4 regions of the Streptomyces monticola genome follow, and region 1 is predicted to be linked to each of the others. Evidence: riboswitches for the same ligand, from Rfam matches in the RefSeq annotation. Region 1 holds a riboswitch; each other region holds the start of a gene.
The links. Region 1 has a riboswitch for cobalamin ahead of ACFQVC_RS37445 (ABC transporter substrate-binding protein). Riboswitches for the same ligand answer to the same signal wherever they lie in the genome.
Positions count from the first base shown of each region.

Region 1 (3,200 bases):
TGTCGGGCTCCTTCTCGGAGTACGCCCGTGAGTTCATCGGCCCGTTCGCGGGCTTCGTGACCGGCTGGACGTACTGGCTCTTCTGGGTCGTCACCGGAATCACCGAGGTCACCGCGGCCTCCGAGTACATGCAGTTCTGGACCAAGAACGCCGACGGCTGGCTCAATCAGCCGCAGTGGGTGTTCGCGCTGATCTTCACCGTGGTCCTCTTCGGCGCCAACCTGATCTCCGTGAAGCTCTTCGGCGAGCTGGAGTTCTGGTTCTCGATGATCAAGGTCACCGCGATCATCGGCATGATCCTCATCTGTGCCGGCATCCTCACCATCGGCTTCTCCGACGCCGCCGACAGCGCCTCCATGTCGCTCCTGTGGAGCGAGGGCGGCTTCTTCCCGCACGGCGTCGGCAACTCCCTGATGACCCTGCACCTGGTGATGTTCGCCTTCATGGCCGTCGAGCTCGTCGGCGTCACCGCGGGTGAGTCCAAGGACCCGAAGACCGTGCTGCCCAAGGCCATCAACACCGTGCCGTGGCGGATCGCCGTCTTCTACGTCGGTGCGCTGATCATGATTCTGTCGGTCGTGCCGTGGACCCACTTCCAGCCCGGTGTCAGCCCGTTCGTCGCCGCCTTCGAGAAGATGGGCCTCGGTATCGGTGCCGCGATCGTGAACTTCGTGGTCCTCACCGCCGCCCTGTCCTCCTGCAACTCGGGTATGTACTCCACCGGCCGGATGCTGCGCGACCTCGCGCTGAGCGGCCAGGGCCCGAAGTTCTTCACCAAGCTGACCAAGAACGGCCTGCCGCTCGTCGGCACGAGCTTCTCGGCCTCGCTGATGCTGTTCGGCGTCTGGATCAACTACGAGTTCCCGGGTGAGGCGTTCGACTACGTCGTCTCCTTCGCCACCATCTCCGGTATGTGGGCCTGGATCATGATCCTGATCAGCCAGCTCAAGTACCGCCGCAAGGCCGACCGCGGTGAGCTGCCGCAGTCCAGCTTCAAGGCCCCCGGCGCCCCCTACACCAGCATGTTCGCCCTCGCCTTCATCGCCGCGGCCATCGTGCTCATGGGCGTCGACGAGGAAGCGCGGATCTCGCTGTACTTCGCCCCCCTCTGGGCTCTGATCCTGACCGTCGGCTATCTGGCCGTGCAGCGTCGCAAGCAGGCCGCGGCGCCGGCCCTGGAGGACACCAAGAGCTGAGGCAGGAGGCGGCACCGAAGCGTCCGGAGCACCCGGCGTCTCAGCTGCTGTCTCAATAGATGGGCCGCGGATCTCAGATCCGCGGCCCATCTGCTTATTCTCATCAGATGCTGACCATTACCCAGGCCCTGCACGACCAGATCGTCGCCCACGCGCGCGAGGACCACCCCGACGAGGCGTGCGGCGTGGTCGCGGGCCCGGTCGGCACCGGCCGTCCCGAGCGCTTCATCCCGATGCTGAACGCCGCGCGCTCGCCCACGTTCTACGAGTTCGACTCGGGCGACCTGCTCAAGCTGTACCGCGAGATGGACGACCGGGACGAGGAGCCCGTGGTCATCTATCACTCGCACACCGCGACCGAGGCCTACCCGTCGCGCACGGACATCTCGTACGCGAACGAGCCGGGCGCCCACTACGTCCTGGTGTCGACGGCGGACGCGGACGACGCCGGACCGTTCCAGTTCCGCTCCTTCCGGATCGTCGAGGGGGAGGTCACCGAGGAAGAGGTCGAGGTCGTGCAGGCATACTGAGCGCTGACCTTTGAGGCGGCAGGAGCCAGGAACCCGGTGCGAACCCGGGACGGTCCCGCCACTGTGACCAGGCACGGCCTGGAAGTCAGGAACTGACCTGCCGCCCTCTCCCACCGACCAGGGGACGCGGAAATCCCCCGGAGAGGCCCCAGTTGTGTCCTCAGTGACCTGGCCCGCGCGCACCCGTGCCCTCATAGCCACGGCCGCCCTGCTCGCCCCGCTCGCCGCCTGCTCGTCCGGCGCCGCGAACACCGCGCAATCCGGGGGCGAGCCCGCCGCGGGCTTTCCGTACACGGTGACCAACTGCGGCGTGAAGACCACCTTCAAGGCGCCCCCGAAACGCGCGGTCACCCTCAACCAGCACGCCACCGAGGTCATGCTCGAACTCGGCCTGCGCGACCGGATGGCGGGCACCGCCTACCTCGACGACCGGGTACTCCCCGAGTACGCGGCGGACTACAAGTCCCTGCCGGTGCTCGCCGACGAGTACCCCTCGTACGAGAAGCTCCTGGCCGCGAACCCCGACTTCGTCTACGGCGGATACGCCAGCGCCTTCGCCGCGACGGACGGCCGCGCCCGCGCGTCCCTGCAGAAGTCCGGCATCGAGACCCGCCTCAACATCGAGAGCTGCACCTCGGGACCCTCCACGATGAAGGACGTCCACCGGGAGGTCCGCGAGGTCGGCGCCACCTTCGGCGTACGCGGGCGCGCGCAGAAGTGGGTCGAGGGCGCCGAGCGCGAAGTCGCGGACACCACGGCCCGGTTGAAGGGCGCGAAGCCGCTCTCGGTCTTCGTCTACGACAGCGGCGACAAGACCGCCTTCACCGCCGGCGGCAAGGGCATCGGCAACGAGATCATCGAGCGCGCCGGCGGCCGCAATGTCTTCGCCGACCTGAACAAGCCCTTCGCCGACGCCTCTTGGGAGAAGGTCGTCGAGCGGGCCCCGGATGTCGTCGTGATCTACGACTACGGCGGTACCTCGGTCGCCCAGAAGAAGAAGCGCCTCCTGGACGACCCGGCCCTCGCCGACGTCCCGGCCATCAAGCACCGGCGCTTCGCCGTGCTGCCGCTGTCGGACGCGGTCCTCGGCGTACGGGCACCGGCGGCGGTGGAGAAGCTGGCCAAGCAGCTGCACCCGGACTCCTTCCGGTGACCCGCACCCGCCCGGCCCCGGTGCCCCGCACCCGCCGACCGGCAGTGACCCGCACCCCCGTGACCCTCGTCGTGCTGGGCGCCGCCCTCGCGGTGGCGGCGCTCGCGGGGCTCGCCCTCGGCTCCGTACGTATCCCGGCCGCCGATGTCATGGCCGCGCTCACCGGGAACGCGGAGCCGTCGCCGTACCGCACGATCGTCCTCGACGTCCGGCTGCCCAGGGTCCTGCTCGGCGCCTGCGTGGGTGCCGGGCTCGCCGTCATCGGGGCCGTGCTGCAGGCGCTGGTGCGCAATCCGCTCGCCGATCCGTTCCTGCTCGGTG
Region 1 is NZ_JBHTCF010000025.1:106,592-109,791, forward strand. Features, by position in the region: gene ACFQVC_RS37435 (amino acid permease) at 1-1,196, shown strand, start outside; gene ACFQVC_RS37440 (M67 family metallopeptidase) at 1,304-1,726, shown strand; cobalamin riboswitch at 1,698-1,841, shown strand; gene ACFQVC_RS37445 (ABC transporter substrate-binding protein) at 1,890-2,879, shown strand; gene ACFQVC_RS37450 (FecCD family ABC transporter permease) at 2,939-3,200, shown strand, end outside.

Region 2 (3,200 bases), on a different contig from region 1:
ATTGATCTCGGCGGGACTGCCCGCTCCCTCACAGATCACCGCGTCATACGTGCCCCGAAGCTGCTCCAGACAGTCCACGACGGTGCCGAGGAGCGATTCCTGGCGCCCTCCGTGGTAGCCGCGTGCGCTCATCTCGCCCACCGGTCTGCCCATCAGGACGACCTGGCTGCTGCGGTCGCTGCCGGGCTTGAGCAGCACCGGGTTCATCAGCGCGGTCGGCTCGATCTGTGCGGCCTGCGCCTGCATGGCCTGCGCACGGCCGATCTCGGCGCCTTCGCGTGTCACGAAGGAGTTCAGCGACATGTTCTGCGCCTTGAAGGGCGCGACGGCGACGCCCTTGCGGGCCAGCCACCGGCAGATCCCGGCGGTGACGACGCTCTTCCCGGCGTCGGATGTGGTCCCGGCGACCAGTAGTCCACCGCTCATGAGGTACGCCTCTTCTTCTGTACGAGGATGCGCGCGGCCGCACACACGGTGAGCGCCGCCCAACTCACGCGCCGTGAAAGCCGCACGGCCCGCTCGATGTCACGGACTTCGGCCCGGCGCCCCGCGGAGTTGAGCACCGGCCGGTGCTCGACGCGCCCGCCGTACGACAGGGTCCCGCCGAGCCGTACCCCGAGCGCGCCCGCGAAGGACGCCTCCACCGGGCCCGCGTTGGGGCTCGGATGCCGCTCAGCGTCCGCGCGCCAGGCCCGCACGGCCCCGCGCCGGTCCCGGCCCGCCGCCACCGCGAGCGCCGCCGTCAGACGTGCCCCCGGCCATCCGGCCACGTCGTCGAGCCGCGCCGAAGCCCAGCCGTAGCGGCGGTACTTGGCCGACTTGTGACCGACCATCGCGTCGAGCGTGTTCACGGCCCGGAACCCGACGAGCCCCGGCACTCCGCCCACCGCGCCCCACACCAGGGCGCCGACCACGGCGTCGGAGGTGTTCTCGGCGACGGATTCGACGACGGCGCGCGCGATGCCGTCCGCGTCGAGGGCGGCGGGGTCGCGTCCGCACAGATGCGGCAGCCGCTCACGCGCCACGTCGATGTCCCCGGCGGCGAGCGCACCGCCGATGGCGCGCGCCTCACGGCCGAGCGAAGTACCGCCCACCACGGCCCAGGTGGCGGCGGCGGTCAGCGCGAGTGAGGCGGCGGGGGAGCGGCGTACGGCGGCGCCGGCGAGCGCGGCGGCGCCCACGGCGGAGCCCACGCACACGGTGGTGTGCAGCGCGCCCCACCCGCGGTGGTCGCGCCAGAGGACTCGCTCAACGGCACCCGCGGCCCGGCCGAACGCGGCGACCGGGTGCCCGCGACGGGGGTCGCCGAGCAGGAGGTCGCCGAGGAGCCCGGCGGCGGCGCCGTACGTGAAGACACGGTCGGCACGCACGGGTTCAGCCGGCCGTCACGCCTCGAAGGGGCGGGGCACAGCAGGTACTGCACGTACGGGCAGCACTGGGCGTACTGGATGTTCTGGACGTACGGGACGACGTACTGGAGACAGCCGAACGGCAGCCGTGCATGGCGATGTTGTCCTCACTCAGGGTCCGCGCCCTGGTTCGACGGATACGGCGGCGAGAGTTCCTGGCTCACGGGGTTCGGGTGAACCCCGGTGACAGTGGCGGGACCGCGCCGGATTCGCACCGGCTTCCTCTCCATGTCGCCGTATGGGCTCCGGAAGTCCACCACGCCCGCGAACGCCCGTCAACTCAGGTTTGACCTGCGGCGGAAGAGTGTGCGGAGCCCCACAGCGAACCGGTCCGCGGCGCACGGAAAACCGCCCCGCGGCGACCTCGGGTGGAGGCCGCCGCGGGGCGGTTCGCGGATCCGACCGGTACGGGTACCGGCGATGGTGCCGTCAGGCGACGATCAGGAAGATCCCGTACGCCACGGCCGCCGCGCACAGCGCGAAGCAGGCGTAGGCGCCGGTGCGGGCGAGCGGCGCGGAGCCGCCCTGCGCCGTGGCCGCCTCCTGCTTGGAGAGGCCGGCGATGCCGAGGGTGAACAGTCCCACCAGGGCGACCGTCGCCACGAGGCTGACGCCGAAGACGGAGCCGAGCGCCGCCCAGTCGATGTCGATCATGCGTGTTCCTTAACTCGGACCGTGAGCCGGGCTCAGACGGTCGCACCGGCGGGCCGCGCGGGGTCCGCGACGGCGCCCGACGAGGCGTGGACGGTGGTCTTGCGGACGTCGTCCGCCTCTTCGGCCACGGCGGTCGTGGCGGCCGGCGGCGGTGTGACCGCGGCGATGGCGGTGGTGACGACGCCCGCGGGCTCGGCCGGCACGCCGGCGCTGTCCGTGTCGTCGGCGACCACATTGGTGTGGTCGACCACCTGGCGGCGGGAGATGAACCAGATCGCGGCGCAGGAGGCGACGAGGAAGACGGCGACGGCCGCGATGCCCCAGTCGCCCTGGCGGGCCACGAACTCGGCGCCCGCGGCGACCAGTCCGGCGGCCGGCAGGGTCAGGCCCCAGGCGATGAACATCCGGGTCGCGGTCGACCAGCGCACCACACCGCCCTTGCGGCCGAGGCCCGCGCCCATGACGGCGCCGGAGCAGGAGTGCGTGGTGGAGAGCGAGAAGCCCAGGTTGGAGGAGGCCAGGATGACCGCGGCGGCCGAGGTCTGGGCGGCGAAGCCCTGCTGCGGCTGCAGGTCGGTGAGGCCCTTGCCCATGGTGCGGATGATGCGCCAGCCGCCGAGGTAGGTACCGAGGGCGATGGCGAGTCCGGCGGAGACGATGACCCAGACCGGCGGGTTGGAGCCGGGCGCGAGCGCGCCACCGGCGACCAGGGCCAGGGTGATGATGCCCATCGTCTTCTGCGCGTCATTGGTGCCGTGCGCGAGGGACACGAGACCGGCGGAGGCGATCTGCCCGGAGCGGTAGCCCTTGGCGCTGGACTTCTCACCGGCGTTCTTGCCGAGCTTGTACGCCAGCTTCGCGGCCAGGAGCGCGGCGATACCGGCGACGAGCGGGGCGGCTATCGCGGGGATCAGGACCTTGGTCACGACGACACCGCCGTTGACCCCGCTGATCCCGATGGAGGCGATGGTGGCGCCGATCAGACCGCCCATGAGGGCGTGCGACGAGCTGGAGGGCAGTCCCACCAGCCAGGTGAGGAGGTTCCAGAGAATGGCACCCACCAGGGCCGCGAAGATCACTTCGGGCTGGATGCCGTCTTCTCTGACCAGCCCGCTGGAGATCGTCTTGGCGACTTCC
Region 2 is NZ_JBHTCF010000008.1:288,631-291,830, forward strand. Features, by position in the region: gene ACFQVC_RS20915 (cobyric acid synthase) at 1-426, opposite strand, end outside; gene ACFQVC_RS20920 (cobalamin biosynthesis protein) at 423-1,370, opposite strand; cobalamin riboswitch at 1,537-1,682, opposite strand; gene ACFQVC_RS20925 (hypothetical protein) at 1,839-2,060, opposite strand; gene ACFQVC_RS20930 (inorganic phosphate transporter) at 2,096-3,200, opposite strand, start outside.
Region 2: it holds a riboswitch for cobalamin, as region 1 does, so the genes downstream of both, ACFQVC_RS20920 (cobalamin biosynthesis protein) here and ACFQVC_RS37445 (ABC transporter substrate-binding protein) in region 1, are expected to answer to the same signal.

Region 3 (3,200 bases), on a different contig from region 1:
CGCCGCCGGTGGCGATGCGGAAGGCTTCCGTCGCCCAGGCGAGGTAGGCGGGGTGTCCCGCGGAGCGCAGCGGCAGCGTCTCGCGCAGCGCGGGCTCGTCCACCTGGATCACCGAACTCCCGGACACCTCAAGGTCGTTCACCTCGTCGCGGAGGGCGAGGGCGACCTGCCGCGCGGTGTCGGCGAGCGGCTGGTCGTCACGGACGAAGGACCAGGCGAGCATCGTGACCGGGCCGGTGAGCATGCCCTTGACCGGCCGTTCGGTGAGGGACTGGGCGTACGTGGTCCAGCGCACCGTCATCGGCTGCGGCCGTGCGATGTCGCCGGCCAGGATCGGCGGGCGGACATAGCGGGTGCCGTAGGACTGCACCCAGCCGTGCTGCGTCGCGAGATAGCCGGTGAGCTGCTCGGCGAAGTACTGCACCATGTCGTTGCGTTCGGGCTCGCCGTGCACGAGGACGTCGATGCCGGTCTTCTCCTGGAAGGCCACGACCTCGCGGATCTCGGCCTCGATGCGCTGTTCGTACGCGTCCGGGCCGAGGCGTCCCGCGCGCAGATCGGCGCGGGCGGTGCGCAGTTCGCCGGTCTGCGGGAAGGAGCCGATGGAGGTGGTCGGAAGCAGCGGCAGCCGCAGCCGCTCGCGCTGGGCGGCGGCCCGCTCGGGATAGGCCTGGGAGCGGCGCGTGTCGGCGTCGGTGACGGCCGCGGCGCGGGAGCGTACCGCCGGGTCATGGGTGAGGGGCGATCCGCTCCTCGATGCCAAGTCGGCGCGGTTGGCGGCGAGTTGGGCGGTGATGGTGTCGGTGCCCCGGGTCAGGCCACGGGCGAGTGTGGCGATCTCGGCGGTCTTCTGCCGGGCGAAGGCCAGCCAGCGGGCGATCTGCGGGTCGAGGCCCCTTTCGGCGGTGGCGTCCAGGGGGACGTGCAGGAGCGAGCACGAGGCGGCCACATCGACGCGGTCGGCCAGGCCGAGCAGGGTGCCGAGGGTGGCCAGGGACTTCTCCAGGTCGTTGATCCACACATTGCGGCCGTCGACGACCCCCGCGACCAGGCGCTTGCCCGGCAGCCCGCCGACGGCGGCCAGGTCGTCGACCTGAGCGGCGGCGGGCCCGGTGAAGTCGAGGGCGAGTCCCTCGACGGGCGCCTTGGCCAGGACCGGCAGGGCCTCGCCGAGCCGGTCGAAGTAGGAGGCGACCAGGAGCTTCGGCCGGTCGGTGAGGGCGCCGAGATCGCGGTAGGCGCGGGCGGCGGCGTTGAGTTCGGCGGGGGAGCGGTCCTGGACCAGGGCGGGCTCGTCGAGCTGCACCCAGTCGGCGCCGCACGCCCGCAGATCGGCGAGGACCTCGGCGTACACCGGGAGCAGCCGGTCGAGCAGGGTCAGCGGCTCGAAGTCCGGCGCCGCGGCGGGGGCCGGCTTGGCGAGCAGCAGATAGGTGACCGGGCCGAGCAGGACCGGGCGCGGGGTGTGCCCGAGCGCCAGGGCCTGGGTGAGCTCGGCGGCCTGCTTGCCCGGGTCGGCGGTGAAGACGGTGTCGGGGCCCAACTCCGGGACGAGATAGTGGTAGTTGGTGTCAAACCACTTGGTCATCTCAAGGGGCGCCACGTCCTGGGTGCCGCGGGCCATCGCGAAGTACCCGTCGAGCGGGTCCGCGTCGACGGCGGCGCGGTGGCGGTCGGGGATCGCGCCGACCATGACGCTGGTGTCCAGGACGTGGTCGTAGTACGAGAAGTCACCGGTGGGCACCTCGTGCAGACCGGCGTCGGCGAGCTGTTGCCAGGTGGTGCGGCGCAGTTCGGCGGCCGTGCGGCGCAGGGTCTCGGCGTCGGTCCTGCCCTTCCAGTAGCCCTCGATCGCCTTCTTCAGCTCCCGGTTCTGGCCTTGGCGGGGGTAGCCGTACACGGTGGCGCCGGCGGTGCGGGCCGCGGATGCGGCGGCGCCGGATGCGGATGTGGCTGTCACGGAACTCTCCTTCGCGAGCACTCGTTCAGGAATCCCGGGACCGGGCGAGGACGCGAAGGAACGGCGATGTGCGGCGAGTTCCGCAGGGGATGCTCGCGCTGCTGCCGCCGACCCGCCCTCGAGGTCACCGAGAAGCCGTGCGCGGTCGCGCACGGGCAGATGGCAGGTCTTCGGACTCACGGGCACGCCACATCCCTGTCGGGACGCGGCCCCTACTGGCCGTCGCTTCCCGGGTCCTGACTCATGGACCCAGTGCGTATGACGGCGGTCGTTCCCGCTCACCGCTGCGGGGCAGTCCCGGATTCCCACCGGGTTCCCTCTTGCGACGCGCCTGTCTGGCGGACAGGGCGAACCAGCTGCAGCGGTCAGCCTAGGGCACGCAGGGCGGACGTATGCGCGGGCGGTCGGGCAGTTCCTGGCAGCGGAAGGTTCATGTCGGATTCCCGCCAGCCGGTGCGGGAGCAGTGGGCGAAGCTTGACGTATGCACACCGACACCGAGAGCTGTGTACGCGCCGTTCAGTCCAAGGACGCCCGCTTCGACGGGGTCTTCTTCACCGCGGTCGTGACGACCGGGATCTACTGCCGTCCCAGCTGCCCGGTGGTGCCGCCCAAGCCGGCCAACATGCGCTTCTACCCGAGCGCCGCGGCCTGCCAGCAGGCCGGTTTCCGGGCCTGCAAGCGGTGCCGCCCCGACACCACACCCGGCTCGCCGCAGTGGAATCACCGGGCCGACACGGTGGCCCGCGCGATGCGGCTGATCGGCGACGGCGTGGTGGACCGCGAGGGGGTCACGGGTCTGGCCGCGCGGCTCGGCTACAGCACCCGGCAGATCGAGCGGCAGCTGCTCGCCGAGCTGGGTGCGGGGCCGCTCGCCCTGGCCCGCGCGCAGCGAGCGCAGACCGCCCGGATCCTGATCGAGACCACCGGACTGCCCATGGCGGACGTCGCGTTCGCCGCCGGCTTCGCCTCGATCCGCACCTTCAACGACACGGTCCGCGAGGTGTACGCGCTGGCCCCCGGCGACCTGCGCACCCGCGCCGCGCGCGCCGGGCATGCCGGGCACGCCGGCAAGAGTGGCCGGGACACCACTGGGGCGGCCGCCCCGGGCGTGCTGACCCTGCGCCTTCCGTTCCGTGCCCCCCTCAACCCCGACAACCTCTTCGGGCATCTGGCCGCCACGGCCGTGCCCGGCGTGGAGGAGTGGCGCGACGGCGCCTACCGCCGCACCCTGCGGCTGCC
Region 3 is NZ_JBHTCF010000001.1:823,509-826,708, forward strand. Features, by position in the region: gene metE (5-methyltetrahydropteroyltriglutamate--homocysteine S-methyltransferase) at 1-1,960, opposite strand, end outside; cobalamin riboswitch at 2,105-2,332, opposite strand; gene ACFQVC_RS03355 (AlkA N-terminal domain-containing protein) at 2,443-3,200, shown strand, end outside.
Region 3: it holds a riboswitch for cobalamin, as region 1 does, so the genes downstream of both, metE (5-methyltetrahydropteroyltriglutamate--homocysteine S-methyltransferase) here and ACFQVC_RS37445 (ABC transporter substrate-binding protein) in region 1, are expected to answer to the same signal.

Region 4 (3,200 bases), on a different contig from region 1:
GGGTGCAGGACACCGCGCGCAGTGCGGGTCTTCTCCCAGGCGGGCAACGGGCCGTTGCGCTCGGCGAGTTCGGCCGACGCCTCGTACGCGGCGAGCATGACGCGCTCGGCGATCCGGGTGGACAGCGCCTTGGCCTCGTCGGAGCCGAAGGGCAGCCGCAGCTTGAAGAAGACGTCCTGCAGGCCCATCGCGCCCAGGCCCACCGGGCGCCACTTGGCGTTCGACCGGCCCGCCTGCTCGGTCGGATAGAAGTTGATGTCCACGACACGGTCGAGGAACGTCACGGCGGTGCGCACGGTGGCGTCGAGCCGCTCCCAGTCGATGCCGTCGGCACCGGCGTCCGGGTCGACGAAGGCGCCCAGGTTCACGGACCCCAGGTTGCAGACCGCCGTCTCGCCGTCGTCCGTGACCTCCAGGATCTCGGTGCACAGGTTCGACGAGTGCACCGTGTGGCCGGGCTCGGCGGTCTGGTTGGCGGTGCGGTTGGCGGCGTCCTTGAAGGTCATCCAGCCGTTGCCGGTCTGCGCGAGGGTACGCATCATGCGGCCGTACAGATCCCGCGCGGGCAGGGTCCGCTGGGCGAGGCCCTTGGCCTCCGCCGCCCGGTAGGCGGCGTCGAACTCCTCGCCCCACAGGTCCACGAGCTCGGGCACGTCGGCGGGGGAGAACAGCGACCAGTCCTGGTCGGCGGCGACCCGGCGCATGAACTCGTCCGGGATCCAGTGCGCGAGATTCAGATTGTGGGTGCGCCGGGCGTCCTCGCCGGTGTTGTCGCGCAGCTCCAGGAACTCCTCGATGTCGGAGTGCCAGGTCTCCAGGTAGACCGCGGCCGCGCCCTTGCGCCGCCCGCCCTGGTTCACGGCGGCGACCGACGCGTCCAGGGTCTTGAGGAACGGGACGATGCCGTTGGAGTGCCCGTTCGTGCCCCGGATCAGCGAACCCCGGCTGCGGATACGGGAGTACGAGAGCCCGATGCCGCCGGCGTGCTTCGAGAGCCGGGCCACCTGGTGGTAGCGGTCGTAGATGGAGTCGAGTTCGTCGAGCGGTGAGTCGAGCAGATAGCAGCTGGACATCTGCGGGTGCCGGGTGCCGGAGTTGAAGAGCGTCGGCGAGGACGGCAGATAGTCCAGGCGGCTCATCAGGCCGTAGAGGGCCTCGACCTCCTCCAGGGCGCGCTCGCTTTCGCCCTCGGCGAGTCCGGCGGCCACCCGCAGCATGAAGTGCTGCGGCGTCTCGACGACCTTGCGGGTCAGCGGGTGCCGCAGCAGATAGCGGCTGTGCAGGGTGCGCAGTCCGAAGTAGCCGAAGCGGTCGTCGGCGCCCTCGTCGACAGAGGTGGCGATGAGCGCGTCGAGCCGGGCGCCGTGACGGCGTACGAACTCGGCGGTGCGGTCGGCGATCAGGCCCTCGCGGTGGCCGGTCGCGACGGACTCGGTGAAGGTGGTGACGCCCTGCGACGCGGCCTCGTCGGCGATGGCGAGCGTGAGCAGCCGGGCGGCGAGCCGGGCGTACGCCGGGTCTTCGGAGATCAGTCCCGCCGCCGCCTCCGTGGCCAGTTCGCGCAGCTCCGCCTCGTCCGAACCGGCGTTCCGGCCGCGCAGCGCGGCGGCCGCGACCCGGCCCGGGTCGGTGTCGGGCAGATCGGCGGTCAGCTCGGTCAGGGTGCGCAGGAGCGCGGTTCCGGGGGCGTCACCCGCCCGTTCCGGTTCGACCTGGTGGTCGGCACGGCGTTCCGTCTGGGGTGAGACGGGATCGGCTGGCGCGATGGTCACGTGGAGCACTCCCTCGCTCGGCTCGGGGCCTTGCGGGGGATGGCGGCGTAGCGGAGGCCTGGCGAACGGCACACCGCATCGCGTCCACCGGCCCATTCCGCGAGACCCGGACGTCGTTGGCACCCGAGCCGGGCGGCACGGGCGCACTGTCGACAGGTCTTCGGACTTGACGGGTACGCAAAAGCGCACCGATACACCGTTGCGGGACAGTTCCGGATTTGCACCGGATTCCCCTGCGACGACAGCGAGCACGAGCATACATGTGGGGGCCGCCTGTTGTGGCAGCCCCCATATGTTGTGTCGCGCTCCGGTGGTCGTGGCTCAGTCGTGGCCCGGCGGGGAGCCCGCTGACGGCTCGGCGGGAACCCTGCGGGAACTCGTCGAGGGCTCAGCGGGAGCCCGGCGGCGACTCAGCAGCAGCGGAAGCCCTCCCGCGGATCCGCCTCGCGCGCGTCCATCCGCTCGCGCTCGAACTCGCGCCGCGACATGACCTCGGTGCCGGGCGCACAGGCCCGGGCATGGGCGACATACCGGTCGTACACCGCCTCGCCCGTGAGCTCCCGCCACCAGTAACGGGCGCGCGCCCAGAAGGAGTTCGCGGTGCCCGGGGAGGCCGAGGAGTGCGCGGCGCCCGGGGAAGCCGGGTGGTGCGCGGAGCCCGGGGTGCCCATCAGGACGACCCGGACCCGGCGGGCACATCGTCCTTCGAGCCGCCGGCGTCGCCGCCGCCGGCTCCCACCGCCGCCAGCTCGGCCTTCTCCTCCTTGGTGGCCCAGAGCCCGGCGGGCGCGACCACCTTGGACTCGACGTAGGGCACCTCGGAGAGCTTGGCCGTACCGGGCTTGCGGATGGCCTTGACGCAGACCCGCGCCGCGTCCGCGAGGACGACCAGGATGAGGACCGCGAACAGGGCCGAAAGGACGCCGTCCACCGTGGAGTTGGTGACCACGGTGTGCATGTCGTCGACGGTCTTCGCGGGCGGCAGCGGATCCGCGCCCGAGTCGATCGCGGCCTGGTACTTGTCGCGCTGCGCGAAGAAGCCGACCTTCGGGTCGTCGGAGAACACCTTCTGCCAGCTCGCGGTCAGGGTGACCGCCGCGTCCCAGACCAGCGGAATGCCGGTCACCCAGGCCCACTTGAGGCGCCCGGACTTGATGAGCAGCGTGGTGCACACGGCGAGGGCGACGGCGGCGAGCAGCTGGTTGGCGATACCGAACAGCGGGAACAGCTGGTTGATGCCGCCCAGCGGGTCATGCACGCCGACCCACAGGAAGTAGCCCCAGCCGCCGACCACGACCGCGCTGGTGAGCCAGACGCCCGGCTTCCAGCTGACGTCGCGCAGCGGCTTCCAGACGTTGCCGAGCGTGTCCTGCAGCATGAAGCGGCCGACACGGGTGCCCGCGTCCACCGTGGTCAGGATGAACAGCG
Region 4 is NZ_JBHTCF010000004.1:166,154-169,353, reverse strand. Features, by position in the region: gene ACFQVC_RS11925 (ribonucleoside-diphosphate reductase subunit alpha) at 1-1,772, opposite strand, end outside; cobalamin riboswitch at 1,907-2,030, opposite strand; gene ACFQVC_RS11920 (YbdD/YjiX family protein) at 2,183-2,443, opposite strand; gene ACFQVC_RS11915 (carbon starvation CstA family protein) at 2,443-3,200, opposite strand, start outside.
Region 4: it holds a riboswitch for cobalamin, as region 1 does, so the genes downstream of both, ACFQVC_RS11925 (ribonucleoside-diphosphate reductase subunit alpha) here and ACFQVC_RS37445 (ABC transporter substrate-binding protein) in region 1, are expected to answer to the same signal.